DNA from 3 places in the Undibacterium sp. RuRC25W genome. Region 1 is predicted to be linked to each of the others. Evidence: predicted binding sites of a transcription regulator. Region 1 holds the regulator's gene; each other region holds the start of a gene.
What was found. The regulator HrcA, encoded in region 1, represses chaperone genes, less so after heat shock. The targets are predictions, from matches to a motif close to TTAGCACTCNNNNNNNNNGAGTGCTAA.
Positions count from the first base shown of each region.

Region 1 (7,121 bases):
CGGATTCTCTGACCATACTGGCGTCACCGCGTCCACCGAGTGCCAGACTGAGGGCGTCGATCAGGATGGATTTTCCTGCACCAGTTTCACCGGTGAGTACACTGAAACCAGAAGAAAATTCCAGCTCTAAAACATCAACAATCACAAAATCACGAATAGCAAGCGTGCGCAGCATAATAGGGGGAGTCTAGTAAAGTTATCGTCGATTAAAAGAAATCATGGATAGTCGTGACTGATCTGAATTACCCATGAATAAGCCCTAAGTGATATTGTAGCAACTGAGGATTAATTCAGTGCGCCTTCCACAGACGGATATTCGTTCCAATGTAATTTTTCCCGCAAGGTATTGTAGTAATTCCAGTCTTGTGGGTGCAAAAATGTGACCGTATGTGTTGATCGCTTAACGACAATCCTGTCTTGATGCATCAGACTAGCAAAGGTTTGCATATCAAAATTCACGCTGATGTCACGGCCAGCAGCAATTTCAATCACCACCTCACTGCTATCTGGTAACACAATAGGGCGGTTCGACAACGCGTGAGGGGCAATGGGCACCATCACGATGCCATTGAGGCTTGGGTGCAGTAATGGCCCACCTGCCGATAACGCGTAGGCCGTCGATCCTGTTGGTGTTGAAACAATCAGGCCGTCTGAGCGTTGGTTATACATAAACAAACCATCGACTTCGACCCGTAATTCAACCATCCCTGATCCCGCACCGCGCGCCACGACAATATCGTTAAACGCCATGCCACTAAAAATCTGATTGCCGTCACGTACGACGATCGCTTGTAAAAGACTGCGGCGCTCAGATACATATTTCCCTTGCAGCATGTCGCTGATAACTGGGATCATACGATCGAGGGGAATATCGGTAATAAATCCGAGTCGGCCTTGATTGATGCCGATCAATGGTACGTTATAGGGGGCAAGTTGGCGCGCAATCCCGAGCATCGTTCCATCGCCACCGACGACAATAGCAGCATCTGCTGTTTTGCCGATGTCAGGGACCGACATGGCTGCGAGACCCTCTAGTTGAATATAGCGGGCAGTTTCTTCTTCCAGAACGACGGTGTGACCAGCCTGGTCCAGAAAGTGTGCCAGCTCGTACATAGAGTCAGTGATGCCGGCAGCATTATATTTACCAACAAGTGCAATCGTTTTAGCCTGAACAGTCATAGAAAATGTGGGGTGACGTGATTCGTCAGATTAGACCATAATTACGCAAAAAATGAACTAACTGAGTGCCTGATATGACAATTAAAGCAGTATTGCTGGATTTAGATGACACCTTATGGCCGGTTGCTCCGGTCATTCAACATGCAGAAGCCACTTTATACGCGTGGATGCAGGAGCATGTACCGAATGTTGTATCGATGTATGACATCAGCTCTTTGCGTGTAAGACGTCAGGCTTTAGTGTCGACGAATCCTCGTTTTAGTTACGATTTGTGGGCGCTGCGCCATCGTTTATTGCAAGATGTGTTTATCGAACAGGGGGAGGATGTCGCCAAGGCCGATACCGCGATGGCGGTGTTTGCTGCCGCGCGCAATGCGGTAGAACTCTATCCGGATGTCACCCCCGCCTTGACAGAATTAGCAACGAGGGTGAAATTGGGGACCATCTCCAACGGGTTTGCCGACCTCCATGCGATTGGCTTGGCACCGCATTTTGAGGTGTCGATTGCTGCGCATCAGTTTGGTTGTGCCAAGCCGGATGCGAGGATTTTTCATGCTGCTTGTGAGAAATTGCGCTTACTCCCAGCAGAAGTGTTGTATGTTGGTGATGATTTATTGTTGGACGTGCAAGGCGCCCAAGCTGCTGGTTTAAAAGCGGGGTGGATGAACAGACGCAGACTTGAGAGTAAAGACTCGCATCATCCGCACATAAAACCAGATGCAGAATTCAACGACTTGCATGATTTGACACAATGGTTGTGAAATTCAGTATGTTCAATTTGTCGGCCCTCGCATAAAATGCAGTCATGCAACTTGATATTCGCGCCCAAACACTCTTAAAAGCCCTTGTAGAACGCTACATCGCTGATGGTCAGCCTGTAGGATCGCGGGCTTTATCTAAAATATCCGGTCTGGAGTTATCTCCTGCAACGATTCGCAATGTGATGGCCGACTTGGAGGAATTAGGATTCGTTGCGAGTCCGCACACCTCAGCTGGCCGGGTACCGACGCCCCGAGGTTATCGTGTATTTGTGGATGAGTTGCTTACAGTGCAAGAAATTGACGAAAGTGCCTTAAGCTCTCGGTTGCAGCCTGGTTTTTTAACGCAACCACCACAAAGAATTATTGCGAATGCAGCGCAAATACTGTCCTCGCTGTCGCAGTTTGCTGGTGTTGTTATGACGCCAAAGACAGAATCTATTTTTCAGCAGGTGGAGTTTCTACGGTTATCGGAAAAGCGGATTTTGCTGGTTGTCGTCGCGCCGTCCGGCGACGTGCATAACAGGCTGTTACTGACTGATGTTGATTACAACTCCGCCCAATTAGTGCAGGCCGCCAATTATCTGAATCAGAATTTTAGCGGCCTGAGTTTCGATCAGGCGCGCCTTAGAATTAATAGTGAGTTACGTCAATTGCAGTCGGATATGACTCATTTGATGCAAGCGGCAGTAGAAGCCGGCAGCGATGCGTTGGCCGAGCAGGGGGACGAAGTGGTGATCTCTGGTGAGCGTAATCTGCTCAATGTGGAAGATTTATCGTCGAACATGAATTCCTTGCGCAAGCTTTTTGACATGTTTGAACAAAAAACCGGATTGATGCAGTTACTCGACGTATCGAGCAAAGCAACCGGTGTGCAGATTTTCATCGGTGGTGAATCGCAATTGGTGCCGATGGACGAGATGAGTATTGTTACTGCGCCTTACGGGGTCAATGGAAAAATCGTTGGTACCTTGGGTGTTATTGGTCCTACACGCATGGCTTATGAGAGGGTGATCCCGATCGTCGATATCACCGCCAAATTGCTTTCTAATGCACTGAGCCAGTAGAAAGGTTGACTATGGCAAATGAAAATGTCTCTATCTTGTTGGTTGACGACAACGATATCACGCGCGAAGTGCTGCGTATTGTGTTGCGCAGTGAGGGGTACAACGTTGTAGGAGAGGCAACGGATGGTGGTGCTGGGCTGGAGATGGCTTTGAAGCTGAGGCCTCACATCATTTTGCTCGACGTGGTGATGCCCAAAGTGAGTGGCCTAGAAGTTCTGCCAAAAATAAAGGATATGTTGCCTGACACGATGGTGCTATTGGTAACGGCTAGCAAAGATAGTGATACGATTTCAGAGGCTGTTGAAGCAGGTATTCATGGATTCATTCTTAAGCCATTCAACGCGCAAAAAATTCTCGAAACCGTTGCTGGTGTTGTCGCTAAGATGAAGCCCGATGCGAGTTGAAGGCTGATCGTTTTAATTGAAATAGGTCAGTAGCACTTGTCGTTTTGCCGTTCTCTATCATCTTAGAATCGAACAGTGCCTGACAAGTGCGCTAACGTGAGTTCAAGAGGGCAAGAGGATATGCCCGAAACTTAACTTTCTTTGTGCGTACAATTTTCTTTGGTACAACTTCCGTAAATCGCCAGTGAGTGATCGGCGATTTTAAAACCGCGCTCTAAGGCAATCGTTTGTTGTCTTTTTTCGATTTCCGCATCAAAAAACTCTTCCACCCGACCACAATCCAAGCAAACCAGATGGTCATGGTGCGACCCTTCGTTCAGTTCAAAAATGGCTTTACCAGTCTCAAAATGATTGCGATGCAGCAATCCAGCTTGCTCAAATTGCGTCAGAACGCGATAAACCGTTGCCAGACCTACATCCATATTTTCATTCAATAGTATCTTGTAGACATCTTCCGCCGTCAGGTGTCTCACCTTGCTATTTTGAAATATTTCAAGGATTTTGAGTCGTGGTAAGGTCGCCTTGAGGCCGCTTGCTTTAAGATTTGTGGTGCTGTTTGTCATGTTTTCGGTCAAAAGATGGCTATCTGCTTTATGATATCGGGTTTTAGGGCATATTGCTCAATTACTGAGGGTACCTATGCGATTGTTGTTTTCGAAATTGAGTCAAGCGAAAGCTTTACGGGTTACAAGTCTGGTGTTACTGATCAGTGTAACTGCCTGCGCTTCTAAAACGCATCTTCTGGCGGACAAGAACGCTACTGCAGCTGACACGGTGCCGAACACGGCAAGTGGAACACAAGTATACACGCCAAGCGGCGCCAAAAAGTTCTTAGGATATATCTCACCTTACCGTATCAGTGTACAACAAGGTAACTTTGTTTCTGAAGAAATGATGGCGCAAATTAAAGAAGGAATGACGCGTGAGCAGGTGCGGTTTGTCCTCGGGACACCGTTGCTGACGGACATGTTCCATGAAGATCGTTGGGATTTCCCATTCCGTCTGACGAAGCCGAAAGGCGAGCAAGTTTCCAGCCTGGTGACGATTTATTTTAAAAATAATACCGTATCGAAATTTGAAGGTGGTAATTTACCAACTGAGAAAGAATATCTGGCACGGATTACAGAATCGGCGTTAGGTCTTGAAAAAGTTGAATCCTTGAACGACCTCGATGGTACGCCGAAGAAAAAAGATAAAAAATAAAGAGAATTCAGCATGACAGTATTGAAAGTAGCGGTAGCTGGTGCCTCCGGCCGCATGGGGCAAATGTTGGTTGAGGCGATCACTGCCGCAGAAGGTATGGCATTGACCGGTGCATTAGATCTCGCGACATCCCCCGCAATTGGCGTCGATGCGGGTGCTTTTTTAGGCAAACCGACTGGTGTTAACATCGAATCGGCGTTATCGGTTGCATTAGCTAATGCCGATTATCTGATTGACTTCACGCGTCCTGAAGGTACCTTAAAGCACCTTGCCTACTGCGCTGAGCACGGTATCAAGATGATTATTGGTACGACCGGCTTTGATGAAGCAGGAAAAGCCGCGATTGCGAAGGCCGCCGAAAAAACAGCCATCGTGTTTGCGCCAAATATGAGCGTTGGGGTTAACGTCACGCTCAAACTCTTGGAAATGGCTGCCAAAAGCTTTTCAACTGGTTACGACATTGAAATTGTCGAAGCGCATCATCGCCACAAGGTCGATGCACCCTCCGGCACTGCCTTAAAAATGGGTGAAGTCATTGCTGATGCGCTGGGCCGTGATCTGAATGAAGTGGGTGTTTTTGCCCGCGAAGGCGTTACCGGTGAGCGCGATCCCTCGTCCATTGGTTTTGCAACGATCCGCGGTGGTGACATCGTCGGTGACCATACCGTGTTGTTTGCTGGCATCGGCGAACGTGTTGAGATTTCACACAAGTCCTCCAGTCGTGTGACATATGCGCATGGCAGTCTCCGTGCAGCACGTTTTTTAGCAGACAAATCTACTGGTTTGTTCGATATGTTTGACGTGCTGAATTTGCGCTAAGTTTGTTATGTCTACTGCGAGCAGCCAATATTGGGAGCAGTCAGATCAGTTTGGTCATGCAATTGCGTATTTGCTGTTGCTTATGTCCTTAGTGAGCTGGACCTTGATTTTAGCTAAGATGTGGTCTTTCTGGCGCGTGCGTAATGCCGCGCCAACGATCAGATCCTTCTGGTTAGCGCCGGGTATTGATGATGCATTGGCGTTGCTACGGCGCGCAGACCGCGAAAAAGTTTTTTTGTCTTTGGCCCACGCCGCTGTGCAAGTAACATCTCATCAGCACCGACTGGCAACGCTGAGCGTGGATAGTGATATCAGCGACGTCCTGACACGGTCGTTGCGGCAGGAATTGCAAGCCGCAACGACCCGTCTCGAAAATGGCCTAACGGTGCTCGCATCGGTTGGCGCGACAGCACCTTTTGTCGGTCTATTAGGCACGGTCTGGGGTATTTATCATGCATTAACCAGCATTTCTGCATCTGGTATGGTGCAAATCGATCAGCTCGCAGGTCCAGTGGGTGAGGCGCTGATTATGACTGCGTTGGGGCTGATGGTCGCTATTCCGGCAGTGCTGGCGTTCAATGCGTTTAATCGGATAAACCGGATCACGCTGGCTGAACTCGATGGATTTGCGCATGATCTGCATGCCCATTTCTGCCGCCTACACCACAATCATGCGGTCTGAGATGCGTTTAGTTCTTTTTGTACTCGGTGCGTGACAATGGCGTTTGGTCAATTTAACGATCACGGAAGTACATCCGCCAAGCCTCTGCAGAGCATGGCTGATATTAATGTCACGCCGATGGTGGATGTGATGTTGGTCTTGCTGGTAATTTTTATTATTACTGCGCCATTGATGACGCCGATGCTCAAACTCGATTTGCCGCAAGCTGCTGCCAAAGCGTTACCGCAACCGGCAGCGGTCTTGCATGTTGCCATTGATGCTAATGGCTTGATGTACCTCAATGATCAGGTGATTGATTATCCAGCGTTGGAGATCAGGCTTGATGCAGCAGGTCACCAGACCGTTCCCCCTGATTTACAACTGTGGGCAGATAAGTCCACACGCTACGAAACAATCGCCCGACTGATGTCGGCAGCTCAGGCAAAAGGCGTCAATAAGATCTCATTTGTCACTGATGCACCAAGGTGAAGCCTTGGCTTTGCTCATAAATGACGCTGAATTGACCCTGAAGCAGTTATAATCTAAGGTTCTGAGTCATTTTCGCACCTATCTCCGGTCACGCCATGCAAGAAAAATATACTCCCTCCGACGTCGAACAAGCGGCGCAATCCCATTGGAAAAAAATTGATGCCTACACGGCAACGGAAAACGATCCCCGTTTCCCGAAAGGCAAGTATTACGCCTGCTCCATGTTGCCTTACCCATCTGGTAAGTTGCATATGGGCCATGTTCGTAATTACACCATCAATGACATGCTCGCACGCCAGTTACGCATGAAGGGCTACAACGTCTTGATGCCAATGGGCTGGGATGCATTCGGTTTGCCGGCAGAAAATGCAGCGATTGCGTATAAAAAATCGCCAGCAGAATGGACTTACGCCAACATCGAAGACATGAAGTCGCAAATGCAACCGCTGGGTCTGGCATTTGACTGGTCACGCGAAGTCGCCACGTGCGATCCTGACTACTATCGTTGGAACCAATGGCTGTTTTTGAAGATGCTCGAAAA
Region 1 covers NZ_JBMPPD010000002.1:229,208-236,328, reverse strand. Annotated here, with positions in the region: gene recN (DNA repair protein RecN) at 1-175, opposite strand, end outside; gene ACO0KV_RS02210 (NAD kinase) at 286-1,179, opposite strand; gene ACO0KV_RS02205 (HAD family hydrolase) at 1,254-1,940, shown strand; gene hrcA (heat-inducible transcriptional repressor HrcA) at 1,985-3,004, shown strand; gene ACO0KV_RS02195 (response regulator transcription factor) at 3,016-3,408, shown strand; gene fur (ferric iron uptake transcriptional regulator) at 3,540-3,971, opposite strand; gene ACO0KV_RS02185 (outer membrane protein assembly factor BamE) at 4,048-4,611, shown strand; gene dapB (4-hydroxy-tetrahydrodipicolinate reductase) at 4,624-5,430, shown strand; gene ACO0KV_RS02175 (MotA/TolQ/ExbB proton channel family protein) at 5,438-6,112, shown strand; gene ACO0KV_RS02170 (ExbD/TolR family protein) at 6,206-6,580, shown strand; gene leuS (leucine--tRNA ligase) at 6,676-7,121, shown strand, end outside.

Region 2 (7,121 bases), on a different contig from region 1:
CATCTGCGCGATTGACAAGACTGTCGATATTATCCGTCTCCGTCTTTTGCGCCACACCAAAACTCGCGGTTATTTTTAAGCTTTCACCGCCTGCGATGATGACTTTCAACTCGTTTTCAACACGACGACGCATCCGCTCTGCAACCGCAATGGCACAAGCCAAACGCGTTTCCGGTAAGACCACTACAAACTCTTCTCCGCCATAACGAACTACCCAATCTACGTCGATGCGGATTTCTTCTTTCAAACAATGCGCAAAAGCAACCAAGACTTTGTCACCAACAGAATGACCATATTGATCATTGACTGTCTTAAAAAAATCAATATCACAAAACACGATAGACAACGTTCTGTCATAGCGGTTAGCGCGTTGTATTTCGCCGGGCATACGCTCATTGAATAACTGTCGGTTATAACACTCCGTCAGACCATCTGTGATAGAAAGTTGCTTGAGCGACTCCATTACTTTTTCTAATTGTCCTGTACGCTCCATCACTAATGCATCCTGATTCAAAATATGCTGTTTAATACTGTTCTGCATAATTTGAAAACCTTCAAATACAAGATCTATTTCACTGTAGGCATGCGCGATGGGTAAATGGAGTTGTACGTCACTAGATAGCTGATCCGCCTGAATATTTCGGACATACGTGGCGAGCTGACGCATCGGACGTTCGAGATCACGGCGCAAAATTGCTACCACTGCTGTCAGGATGAGGACTACGAGCAGCAACACCTCGATCGTGACAATCAAAAAACTTTGAATTAACTCTCGGCGCAAAATACTGGAATCAACGACCAGATCTAATGTTCCTACCACCCCCGCATTGTCGACTGGCGCTGGGATATCAAACGCCACATGCTTGCCACTTGCGATCAGACTGACGTTACCCCCAACAAAACTCTGTCCCGTACTGGCTTTGACAGAGACATAAGCAATGGAGGTGTTTTTTAAAATTAGACCAATTTGCTTCTGTATTGCTTGTGATTCGATATCCCAGATCGCGACTGACAATAAAGGTAAGTGGGTATCGGCTACATCTCTGACAGCGGCATTAAAATTTTTCTCGATCGATGTATAGCTGAGCCATGCCTGAATACTGCTGAATGCAACAACACACAGCAGCACCCATTTAAAGACACGACGTATCAGTAAGGTCGCGATGGGTTGAAGGGTGGCTGGATTCATTTCTGTTTTTCACTTTGCATCAATAGTTGTTTGAAACTAAATTCGTATTTCTTCAAACTAGGATGATATATTTTACTAAATTTCTTAAAATCAACTTGATCAAAATTCAACTTACCAAACAAACTTTCAAAACGTTGTGCATTCTCTCGATCAAATAAAATAAACATGGAGCGCTCCAGCTCCAGTCCCTCGTCGACAAAATCCTTACCATGGTGATAGTCGTACAGCATGACTAACGCAAATGCACCAGCAACGAAATGTCCGCCAGCCAAAGCACTCATCGTACCGGACTCAATGGCAGTCAACGCTTCTGATGAGGTATTTACCCCGCTAAAAAGTGCATCCTTACCCGGCACTCCGCCAATGGCACGCCAACTGTCCATCGCACCAAACGCCATCAAATCATTACCTGCCCAGACCAAGTGTTTTCCAGGATAGCGTTTAAACAGCCACTCACTTTGTACTTTTGCCTTGCTACGACTCCATTCGCCATAAACTTCCTGATCAAGCACTACATTTTGCGCTTCAGCAAGAGCGCGCCGCATACCATTATTGCGTTTCAAGGAACTCGTGGTCGAGCGGTCTCCGGCAATCACAAGCATGTGCAACTTGCCATCATGACCAAACAAATGCATCGCTTCACCGCGCTGTATCAGTTCATGGGCAGTCAGATAACCTGCATCTTCGGATTTCGGTTCTAGCGAGCCTAGCCATCCTTCGTAGATCTGTCGAGGACCACCAACCAGTTCACGTTCATGCGGATCAGTAATACCGCTATAAGCAAAAAAAGTTTTAATTTTTGCAGCATCAAGAATGCGCATCGCTTCCACGCCGACGGCATAATCATTAGAGAGAATCACATAATCAGGTCGCGCTAAAACTGGGCGTGCAGCAATTTCTTTGGCGAATGTCAGCGTTTTCAGGTGATCGCGCTCAGAATAGAGCACTTCAAGTTGAACACCTAGGCTATGTGCGGCAGCAGACATACAATGGGCAGCGGTAACCCAGTAGACTTCATCTGATTTACCCGGATTTAGGAACGTCACCGACATGCCAAAACTCAACCCTGGGGACAGGATCAGCCAAAGCCCTATTATCCGACAACAATGCCACAATTTCATACTCACTCCCGACGTCCGGCATGGATTACAGGCATGTCAATTCAAACTACGAATTTAGAATCAGGCACAGTTTTTTACGACAACAAATTGATCATCCGGATAAGCATACCCTTCCAATAAAAAGCAGAACTGTCCTCTCTACCATGCATGTAATTTTTTTAGGTATGCATTTTGGACTCTTTTGAGATGAAATTTGATCACTTCACAAAAACTCACAATTTCACTGAGTCATTAATTATCATTAAGACTAGATACCAGTTCAAAATATGTTGTTGCAAACTCGCAATTGCTATTTTAAAAATAAAGATAAGCCGTTGTTTTTAAAGATTAAAAAAAAATCTTCATTTTTTCGTCCTTGAAATACCAGCACCTCGCCCATATAATTAGCACTCGTTGGGAGAGAGTGCTAACAAAGTCTTTCCCCAGCTTAAAATGAATTCACTCGTAATTACTCGCAAATTTAAAGGAGCTTGTATGAACCTTCGTCCCCTGCATGATCGTCTGATCGTAAAACGTCTGGATCAAGAAACAAAAACTGCATCCGGTATCGTTCTGCCTGACGCAGCAGCAGAAAAACCAGATCAAGGTGAAGTATTAGCCGTTGGTACAGGTAAACAATTAGATAACGGCACTGTGCGCGCCCTCGAAGTAAAAGTTGGCGATCGCGTATTGTTCGGCAAATACTCTGGCCAAGCTGTCAAAGTTGACGGCAACGAAGTTCTGGTCATGCGCGAAGAAGATATCTTCGCGATCGTACAGAAGTAATTCCTGTATTCCTAAGCAATCAGAAATCCTCAAGATTCCGGAGAAAATAACATGGCAGCTAAACAAGTAATTTTTGGCGATGACGCACGTGCGAAAATCGTTAATGGCGTAAATATTCTGGCAAACGCAGTTAAAGTAACACTGGGCCCTAAAGGCCGTAACGTCGTTTTGGAACGCTCTTTCGGCGCGCCAACAGTGACTAAAGACGGTGTTTCCGTTGCTAAAGAAATCGAACTCAAAGACAAGTTGGAAAACATGGGCGCACAGCTCGTGAAAGAAGTGGCTTCCCGCACTTCCGACAACGCTGGTGACGGTACAACAACAGCGACTGTATTGGCGCAAGCAATCGTTCGCGAAGGCTTCAAATACGTTGCAGCTGGTTTCAATCCAACAGACTTGAAACGTGGTATCGACAAAGCAGTTGTGGCTATTGTTGCAGAAATCAAAACTCTGTCCAAGCCAACAACAACGAACAAAGAAATCGCTCAAGTTGGTTCTATCTCTGCTAACTCTGACCAAAACATCGGCGACATCATCGCTCGTGCCATGGACAAAGTAGGTAAAGAAGGCGTGATCACAGTTGAAGATGGCAAATCTCTCGACAACGAACTCGACATCGTTGAAGGTATGCAGTTTGACCGTGGCTACTTGTCACCATACTTCATCAACAACCCAGAAAAACAATCCGTAATTCTGGAAAACCCATACGTTCTGCTGTTCGACAAAAAAATCTCGAACATCCGTGATCTGCTCCCAGTTCTGGAACAAGTGGCAAAATCCGGTCGTCCACTGTTGATCATCGCTGAAGATGTTGACGGCGAAGCACTGGCAACGCTGGTTGTGAACAACATCCGTGGCATTCTGAAAACAGCTGCTGTTAAAGCGCCTGGCTTCGGTGACCGTCGTAAAGCTATGTTGGAAGACATCGCTATCCTGACTGGCGGCCAAGTGATTGCTGAAGAAGTTGGTCTGACACTGGAAAAAGCGACATTGGCTGATCTGGGTCAAGCTAAACGTATCGAAATCGGTAAAGAAAACACAACAGTGATCGACGGCGCAGGTCAAGCCATTGGTATCGAAGCACGTGTTAAACAAATCCGCGCTCAGATCGAAGAAGCAACTTCTGACTACGACCGCGAAAAGCTGCAAGAACGCGTTGCCAAATTGGCAGGCGGCGTTGCAGTGATCAAAGTTGGTGCTGCAACTGAAGTTGAAATGAAAGAGAAAAAAGCACGCGTTGAAGATGCATTGCATGCAACTCGTGCAGCGGTTGAAGAAGGCGTTGTTCCTGGCGGTGGCGTGGCTCTCTTGCGTGCACGTGCAGCAGCTGGCGTCATCAAAGGCGACAATGCTGACCAAGAAGCTGGTATCAAACTGGTTCTCAAAGCAATCGAAGCACCATTGCGTGAAATCGTTGCTAACGCCGGTGGCGAACCAAGCGTTGTTGTTAATGCAATCCTGAACGGCACTGGTAACTTCGGTTTCAATGCTGCGAATGACACTTACGGTGACATGATCGAAATGGGTATTCTGGATCCAGCTAAAGTAACTCGCTCTGCATTGCAAAATGCAGCGTCTGTTGCTGGCCTGATCCTGACGACTGATGCTCTGGTTGCTGAATTGTCTGAAGACAAACCAGCAGGCGGCATGGGTGACATGGGTGGTATGGGCGGTATGGGTGGCATGGGCGGTATGATGTAATATCGCTTGCTGCTCGCTACAGAGCCGCAATCATCAAAGCCCCGCAATGCAAATTGCGGGGCTTTTTGTTTGATGTTCGCCTGTGGTGTTGAAAAGAAAAAGCTTAGAAACACTCGCCACAGAGGTAATAAAAAAAGAACGCGCTACTCCCCACTCTCGCAGCAACTGAATCACGCACGGAGATTCCAATCACGCTACTTAACAAATAATTATCTATATCGTTTTTCTTTTATCGCATTGCATCACAAGCAAATTGTGGTTTTCTCCCAATGATGCTTGACAGTAAGGTGACAGGCTTAGATACTGCGGCACCTGAAAGAAAACTTTCATTTTTTATCGAGTAATGTCGCTTATTTGACATATTTTCCCAAATAAGCGTCCTGCCCTCGTTTTATGTCCTATTACATGATGCTGGAGACATGATGGCGCTGCAACACTTATCCGAAGAGCAGATCAAGACCTGGACCCGATCCCAAAAGGATGAATGGTGGTTCAACAATATTTACCGTGGCGACATGGCGCAATTGACACTGCGTTCGGCGCTGACTGGTTTCATACTAGGTGGCATCTTAGCCTCGACCGCTTTATATATTGGCGCAAAGACCGGTGTTGGCATCGGGGTTGGACTGACCTCCGTCATTTTGGCATTTGCCATGTTCAGGTTACTGGCGCAAGCAGGTTTGGCAAGCGACTTCACAGTTCTTGAAAATAACTGTACTCAGTCAATTGCTACAGCGTCCGGCTACATGGTTTCACCATTGATTGCCAGTCTGACCGCTTTCATGCTGGTCAGTGGAAAGATCATCCCCTGGTGGCAAATGATGATCTGGATGATCATCGTTGCAATCTTAGGTGTGCTGATCGCCTTTCCGATGAAGCGTCGCTTTATCAATGAAGATCAGTTACCTTTCCCCGAAGGACGAGCTTGTGGTGTTGTGCTGGATTCTTTATATACTGGTGATGCAAACGTTGGTATGTTCAAAGCACGCTTATTGGGAATGACGGCAGTATTTACAGGTTTGTACCAAATGATCATCAGCGACGGCTGGATGAAACTAATACAGCTCAAAATCCTGCGCATGGATCAATGGGCGGGCATGAAAGAAGCTTGGAACCTGCATGAGCGTTTTGACGACTACTATTACGCTGCCATGGTCAAATATGACTTATGGTCACCGAAGATCGCTGGCGTTGACTTCCGCACACTGGGCCTGCGCTTTACCGTTGATGCAGCGATGTTTGGCCTTGGTGGTTTGATGGGCATACGCGTTGCCAGCAGCGTGTTGTTGGGCGCATTCATCAATTTTGTCATCCTGGCGCCAATCATGATTAATCAGGGCGACATTGCACCGCGTATCGGTATTGATGGTCATGTTGTTGCGCTGACTCGTGCAGAAATTGTAAACCAATGGTCTCTGTGGTGGGGCGTATCGATGATGGTGGTTGGATCTATGGTGAGCTTGTTAGCGAAGCCGGAGATCTTTACCAATGCGTTTAAAAATTTGAAGAAAAAAGCAACGCCCGAATCAACAAGCGATGTATTGAAAGACATAGAATTGCCGCTATGGGTGTCGTATATTGGTGTGCCAATTTTCAGCGTAATTGGTGCGGCAGTAACACACGAGTTTTTTGGTGTTTCATGGTTGCTTTCTTTCGTTTCTTTACCATTAATCTTTGTTCTCACCATTATTGGCATTAACTCAATGGCCTTGACTTCCTGGGTACCGACGGGGGCATTGTCAAAAATCACGCAATTCTCAATTGGCGCAATTGACCATGTGAATCCGGCCAACAATATCTTGCCTGCAGGTATGACTGCAGAAGTTGCGATGAATGCGTCGAATCTGCTATCTGACATTAAACCCGGCTATATGCTCGGTGCAAAGCCACGTCAGCAAGCAATTGGCCACGTCATTGGTATTTTTGCTGGTGCACTCGCTTGTATCCCACTTTACTATTTGCTGTTCTTACCAGCGGACGCAAACGGTGTTCGTAGTACTGCAAGCATTTTGAGCGACCAATTTGCATTTCCGGGAGCGGTGCAATGGAAAGGCGTTGCTGACCTGATTGCGAAAGGCGTGCATAGTCTGCATACCTCCGCAGTGATCTCCATGATCGTAGCAGCGATCAGCGCCATCGTAATCGAGGTCGCAAAAATTGTGACCAAAGGACGCTTCCCCTTATCGGCCGTATCAATCGGCCTTGGTGTTGTGTTGCCACCAGAGTCTAGCCTGGCGATGTGGATAGGCGCGATGGTATTCTGGTACATGGGTCGTCGCAATGCGACACCGGGCACCAAAGGCTATGACTACTGGGTCGATGGCTGTGAACCGATCTGCGCTGGT
Region 2 covers NZ_JBMPPD010000037.1:21,668-28,788, forward strand. Annotated here, with positions in the region: gene ACO0KV_RS15465 (GGDEF domain-containing protein) at 1-1,189, opposite strand, end outside; gene ACO0KV_RS15470 (ABC transporter substrate-binding protein) at 1,186-2,241, opposite strand; gene groES (co-chaperone GroES) at 2,785-3,075, shown strand; gene groL (chaperonin GroEL) at 3,127-4,776, shown strand; gene ACO0KV_RS15485 (OPT family oligopeptide transporter) at 5,196-7,121, shown strand, end outside.
Region 2: a site for HrcA is predicted at 2,694-2,720, ahead of groES (co-chaperone GroES). Genes of this name have one in related genera too.

Region 3 (7,121 bases), on a different contig from region 1:
CATTCCATCTGGAAGGAACGCAGCGCTATGTGCTTGTCGCCCGTGGCTGGCAGCCACGCAATCAGCAGGATAGAAAAGCGCTACTGCCACTGTCGACGCCTGTCGGCTCGATTGAGATTGGCGGGGTCGTGCGCGATCAGCTTGATCGTGTCATGCAATTAGGACAAGCCGATGCCTTAAAACCTGCGGCTATCGTGCAGAATGTCGATATCAGCCAATTGGCAAAGCAAAGCGGATTTGATTTTGAGCCGTCAATTGTTGAACAAACGTCTGACATCCCAGATGGACTGCTACGCCAATGGCCGATGCCTTCCGCTGGCGCTGAGAAGCATAGGGCCTATGCATTTCAATGGTATGCGTTGTCCGCTATGGCATGCCTTTTTTTTGTTGTGACAGGAATTCGTCGTGGAAAACACAAAGTATCAAACATCAACAGTATCAACGATAGCACCAACAACGCCTCCGACCATGCCGCCACGCACTGATGCCTCAAGGGGGCGTTGGAGGTTATTTCTAATCATTGCGGTCTGTGCAGCGCCCATGATTGCGTCCTACCTCTCGTATTACGTCATCAAGCCAAGTGGACGGACCAATTACGGTACGATTCTTGATCCGCGCCAGTATCCCATGCCAGAACTGCATGCGCAGTTGCTTGGCAACAGTCTTGCCTCGACAGCCGATAAGCCCTCTGGACTAGCGACATACCATGGGAAGTGGATCATGTTAACAGTGGATAGTGGTGATTGTCATGATGCCTGCCAGAAAAAATTAATTGATGTCCGCCAACTTCGTTTAACCCAAGGCAAAGAGATGGACAGGATTGAACGTGTCTGGTTGCTTACTGATGATCAACCAGTCTCTACTTCCCTACTGCGTGAGCATGATGGCATGCACGTTTTACATGCAGATTTTAAAGCGCTACAGGGTTGGTTGCCTGCGACCGGCGAGTCGAAGATCAGTGATCATATTTACCTGATCGATCCTTTAGGTAATCTGATGATGCGTTTTCCGAAGGACGCGAACCCGAATCTGATCAAAAAGGATTTGAGTAAATTATTACGAGCTTCGGCGATAGGTTAAGCATTATGTGGTTGCAACTCGCTCTGACAGGACTTTGTGTGGCGGTCATTCCGTTCTGTATCGTCTTTTTGTCCAAAGAAAAAAATAAACATCGCAAATTGATAGCGGTCTCGGTCGCGCTGACCTTTGAATTGATTATGTTTGGTGCGTTCACCCGCTTGACTGATTCTGGTCTCGGCTGCCCTGATTGGCCGGGTTGCTATGGTCAGGCGAATCCTTTGTTGTCGCACGTCCAGATCAAGGCTGCCGAGATTGCCATGCCACAAGGTCCGGTGACGATACAAAAAGCGTGGATAGAAATGGTTCACCGCTATCTGGCAATGAGTGTTGGTGTACTGATCTGTGTGCAGGTACTGCTTGCCTGGATGCGTAGAAAATCGACGATGATCTCGCCGTGGCTGTCGACCTCTACCTTGGTCTGTGTCTGTGTGCAAGGCGCATTTGGCGCCTGGACGGTGACGTTAAAGTTGCAGCCAGTTATCGTCACCACGCATTTACTCCTGGGTATGAGTCTGTTGGCGCTTCTGGCGGCCGTTCTTGAACAACATCGTCAGCCTCTACAGGTTGCACCCTTGTCTGTGCAATCTCTCAAGAGTTTGGTCTGGCCTGCGAGCCTCGCGTTAATCTTCGTCTTTGCGCAAATTGCGTTAGGTGGCTGGGTGAGCACTAACTATGCGGCGCTCGCTTGTCAGGATTATCCCTTATGTCACGGACAGATTGTGCCAACGATGGATTTTGAGCATGGCTTTACGCTCTGGCGCCAGCTGGGCATGACTGCCAGCGGTGAATACCTGCCGTTTCCTGCGCTGGTGGCGATCCATTGGGTTCACCGAAACTTTGCGTTTTTTGTGCTCATCGTGGTGAGTGTTGTCGCTTGGCGGGCGATGCGTACGCCCCACCTAGAGTCGCTTGGCAAGAAGCTCATGGCGGCAATCTTTGTACAATGCCTGATCGGCGTGTCTACAGTGTTCTTTTCATGGCCTTTATTGTTAGCAGTTTTGCACAACGGTGGTGCGGCGATGCTGGTGCTGTTGCTGACCATGTTAAACTACCGTGTTAGGCATGCCAGCCATGCAGCCAGTTCAGTGATTTAACATGACAACTTTAAGTTTGCCCTCCAATCGTCTTGCTCAATACTGGGCGTTGACCAAGCCACGCGTGACGCAATTAGCTGTCTTTTGCGCCGTCATTGGTATGTTTCTCTCGACCCCTGATTTGCCAGACTGGCGTGTCGTCGTCCCAGCGACGATCGGCATCTGGTTACTAGCTGGTGCTGCATTTGCAATCAATTGTCTGGTGGAGCGAGAAATTGATGCCCGGATGGCACGTACGGCCCGTCGCGCAACAGCACAAGGCGAGATCAGTGCCTTGCAAACGCTGGTATTTTCTGGCGTGATCGGTGGGGCAGGGATGTGGATTCTCAACACGATGGTCAATCCTCTCACTATGTGGCTCACGTTTGTGACCTTTGTTGGCTATGCGATCATTTACACCATCATCCTGAAGCCATCCACGCCGCAAAATATCGTGATTGGTGGTTTGTCAGGAGCAATGCCACCTGCGTTGGGTTGGGCGGCAGTCGCTAATGATGTGCCAATGCAGGCATGGTTGCTGGTGCTGATCATCTTTATCTGGACACCGCCGCATTTCTGGGCATTGGCGATGTATCGTCGTGATGATTACGCGCGTTCCGGTTTGCCGATGTTGCCGATCACACATGGTCCTAAAATCACTCTCTTGCATATCTGGCTGTACACGATTGCCTTGTTTGCGACAACGATGTTGCCGTTTGCTGTACACATGAGTGGTTTGATTTATCTGGTCTGCGCGGTTCTACTGGGTGGAGTTTTCTTGTGGTACGCCTGGCAAATGCTGCGTAACTACAGCGATATACTGGCTCGTAAGACCTTTACTTTTTCTATCGTCTATCTGTCTTTGTTGTTCGCAGCATTGCTGGTTGACCACTACCTGAAGTTCTGACTATGTTCAATAAAATACTCTCTCGCGGTTTGTTTGCTGCGCTAGTGGCCATATCGTTATTGCTGACCGCTTGTAATCCACCTGCAGAAAAATTTAATAACACTGACATCACCGGCATTGATTACGCCAAAGATTTTGCGTTGACAGATCACACTGGCAAAGCCCGTACACTTGCCGACTTTAAAGGTAAAGTCGTAGTGATGTTTTTTGGTTATACGCAGTGTCCGGATGTCTGCCCGACGACCATGGTGGAAATGGCGGGCGTCATGAAGCAGCTTGGAGCGCAGGCTGACAAGGTGCAGGTGATTTTCGTGACGATAGATCCTGAGCGCGATACGCAGGCTTTACTGGCGTCTTACGTACCTAATTTTGATTCTCGTTTCTTAGGGATGTATGGTGATGCGGCGGCAACTGCAAAAATCGCTAAGGACTTCAAAGTCTATTACCAGAAAGTCCCTGGTAATACACCTGACAGCTACACGATGGACCATACGGCTGGCAGCTACGTGTTTGATACAGAAGGGCATATTCGCCTCTTCTTACGGCACGGGCAGGGCATTGAGCCTGTTGTGCATGATCTGAAATTGCTTCTTAAATAAAGCTAAACAGTAATCTTTTAAAGCCAAAAATAAAAAAGCACTCGTTTAAACTGACCCCATTTAGGTGGACACCCGTCCTAACTTTTGGGGTGCAGTTTAGTTTGAGTGCTTTTTTTACTCTAGCTACCTCTAGCTAGTTTGCAGTGGCGGATTAAGCGTAGCTTGCCAGAGCACCTTTCATTTTTTTCAGTGCTGCACTTTCAATCTGGCGAATACGTTCAGCAGATACACCATATTCATCCGCGAGTTCATGCAACGTTGCGCCTGAACCATCATCATTTTTTAACCAGCGTGCTTCGATGATATGACGTGAGCGTGCATCCAGTTTAGACAACGCGCTTTCCAGACCTTCGCTTTGCAGGCGGTCATACTGACGTGTTTCCAGAACCCGTGTTGGCTCATCTGATTCTGTTTTCAGATAGGCAATCGGGGCGAATTTTTCGTCGTCATCATCCGTTGGCGCATCGAGTGCAATATCGTGACCCGACAAACGCATTTCCATCTCGATGACTTCTTCGCGTTTGACATCCAGAGTCTTCGCCAAAGCATCAATCTGCTTGGGAGACATGGTCTCTAGGCCTTCTTTATGGCTACGCAAGTTGAAAAACAGCTTACGTTGCGCTTTGGTTGTTGCAACTTTCACCAAACGCCAGTTTTTCAGGATGTATTCGTGCATTTCTGCCTTGATCCAATGCATTGCATAGGATACCAAGCGGACGCCTTGATCAGGGTCGAAACGTTTGACGGCTTTCATTAAGCCAATATTACCCTCTTGAATCAGATCGGCGTGTGGCAGACCATAACCCAGATAACCACGGGCAATCGAAACAACTAAACGCAGATGGGACATAACCAATTGCTGCGCAGCGCCCAGATCATTGTCCGCGCGTAAGCGGGTCGCCAAGCTGATTTCTTCTTCGTGGCTCAGCATTGGTAAACGGTTAACGGCTGAGATATAAGCATCAATATTTCCGAGCGTGCCACTAAAACCTAGCGCCAGCGCTGTGCTGTCTGTCGTAGGGATAAGTTGTGTCGAAGTCATTGCGATGGTTCCTCCTCGTTGCTTTCAGCTCGAATAAAAATGATCAAACTGAGCGGTATAAGCCCTTATATTAGCACTCTCTTGAGAAGAGTGCTAATAGTTGAAAGTGATGTTTAAATCTGAGAGTAGTAAGAACAAAAATTGCTTTTCAGAAAGATTGCTGATATCAACTCTTCTTGCCTTAAAAATTACAATTTGATAATTAATTGCCGTGGATAACGCAGAATTACGGCTAATTTAAGATGTGTAAGCAGGCAAAAATGTTCAAATTACTAACGTTAGAGTGCTTAAGCCGTAAAAAGTTGCATTTGTTACGTGAGTATTCGCTATTGTTCTGGTTGTTTTGTTCAACTGGCGCGGGCAAGTTGGCGCCGTACCGACAGATAAGCACCGCATAATCCGAGCAGCATACTGAACGCAAGCAGTGCGAGGCTAGGCAAGAAACCTAATGGCGTCAGCCGGAATTCTGAGGCATACAATTTGGCGAATTCAGCGATCGCCTTGTTCAGCGGTTGTAAAGATGCTGCAATCGCCCCCAATGCTAATACACCAGCCAGCAGGCCAAGTAACGCGCCGGTATAGTAGTATGGACGGTGAATGAAACTATTGGTTGCTCCTAATAAACGGGTGACCGAGATTTCTGCCTGATGTGAAATGACTTGCAGACGGGTAGCGTTAAACACCACAACAATCACGACCACGCCCAGCGTGATCGCCATAAATAACAAACCCATTTGGAAAATCTGTACCAGAGCTGCCAGACGTTTGACCCAAGCAGAGTCAACCTGAACAACATCCACATCTTGCAATGACTTTAATTGCTCAACCAGGCTGTCTAATTGAGTGGCATCGTTGTTGGAAAGCGACAAGACATAAGCATCTGGCAAGGGATTCCCACCGAGGGTCGACAGAACCTCGGCAAGACTGGAAGAGTCTTGCATCGACGCCAATGCTTTCTCTTTTGGCGTGAACGTGAGTTTGCCGCTGATGCCGTCATCTTTGAGCAGGCGTTTAATCGGAACGGATAAGGCTGTCGCGCTTTCACGCGTTGTATCAGGACTAACGAAGATACTGATTTCAGGCTCGATCGAGAGTTGTGATGAGATAGGGCGGATGTTTTCAATCAAGGTCAGTCCAGCAATCGGCAATGCGAGGGCAATGGCGACGACTAAGACATTAAACAAAAAATTGCCTGTGCCTGCGCGCAGATGGGTGAACGCACTTTTTAATGCAAACAGATGCTCACGAAACCAGATGGTCATAGAGATTTCCTTGAAAATACGTGATCAGGCGGCGATGTGACTGGCATTCCATGCATCGACAATTTGCCCGTTGCTCAGGTAAATCACACGACTCGCCTGATCCAGAAATTGTTCATCGTGACTAGAGATCAGACAGGTCACGCCCGCACTCGGGAAGGCTTTTAAGGCGCTTAACACTTTGTTGGCGTTGTCTCTGTCAAGAAAGGCCGTTGGTTCATCGGCCAGAATAATTTTAGGCCGATTCACAATTGCCCGCGCTATTGCCACGCGTTGTTGTTCGCCGCCAGATAAGGTCAGCGGCAGCGCATTGGCTTTTTCTAACAGACCGACTTTTTCCAGGGCCACACGAGCGCGAGATTCTGCCTCCTGTGGTGCGGCACCAGTGACGATCAACGGTAACATCACATTCGACAGGATGCTGCGGTCGTTGAGCAATTTTTGGTCTTGTAAAATCAGACCCAGCTTGCGACGTAGATACGGCAAGCTACCCGCCTGTAATTTGCTCATGTCCTGACCGTTGACCATCACGCGGCCGCTGGTTGGTTTTTCGATACCAGCAATCATTTTCAATAACGTCGACTTGCCCGCCCCAGAAGGTCCGGCTAAAAATATTAGCTCACCATCTGGAATGGTGAGAGAAATATTGCGTAGCGCACAGGCATCGCCGGCATACAATTTAGAGACGTTATCGAATTCGATCATGGCGGAGTAATCTACGTGCTTTAGTTAAATAAGGCGTCGACAAATTCTTGCGCATTAAATGGCTGCAAATCTTCAATTTGCTCGCCAACACCAATGAAATACACTGGAATAGGGCGATTTTTTGCGATCGCTGCGAGAACGCCACCTTTTGCAGTGCCGTCCAGCTTCGTAATGACTAGGCCGGTTAATTGCAAGGCATCGTCAAACGCACGCACTTGCGCTAAGGCATTCTGTCCCGTGTTGCCATCAATAATCAACAGTACTTCTTGTGGCGCACCTTCCATCCCTTTGGCGATAACGCGTTTGATCTTTTTCAGTTCTTCCATCAGATGCAATTGGGTCGGCAAACGGCCTGCAGTGTCGACCATAACGACGTCGGTACCCTTAGCACGTGCAGACGCCACTGCATCAAACGCGACCGCAGCCGGGTCGCCGGATTCCTGTGAAATAACGGAA
Region 3 covers NZ_JBMPPD010000032.1:38,348-45,468, reverse strand. Annotated here, with positions in the region: gene ACO0KV_RS14445 (SURF1 family protein) at 1-485, shown strand, start outside; gene ACO0KV_RS14440 (SCO family protein) at 541-1,080, shown strand; gene ACO0KV_RS14435 (COX15/CtaA family protein) at 1,086-2,174, shown strand; gene cyoE (heme o synthase) at 2,176-3,060, shown strand; gene ACO0KV_RS14425 (SCO family protein) at 3,063-3,659, shown strand; gene rpoH (RNA polymerase sigma factor RpoH) at 3,811-4,701, opposite strand; gene ACO0KV_RS14415 (cell division protein FtsX) at 5,049-5,963, opposite strand; gene ACO0KV_RS14410 (cell division ATP-binding protein FtsE) at 5,988-6,665, opposite strand; gene ftsY (signal recognition particle-docking protein FtsY) at 6,686-7,121, opposite strand, start outside.
Region 3: a site for HrcA is predicted at 4,772-4,798, ahead of rpoH (RNA polymerase sigma factor RpoH). Genes of this name have one in related genera too.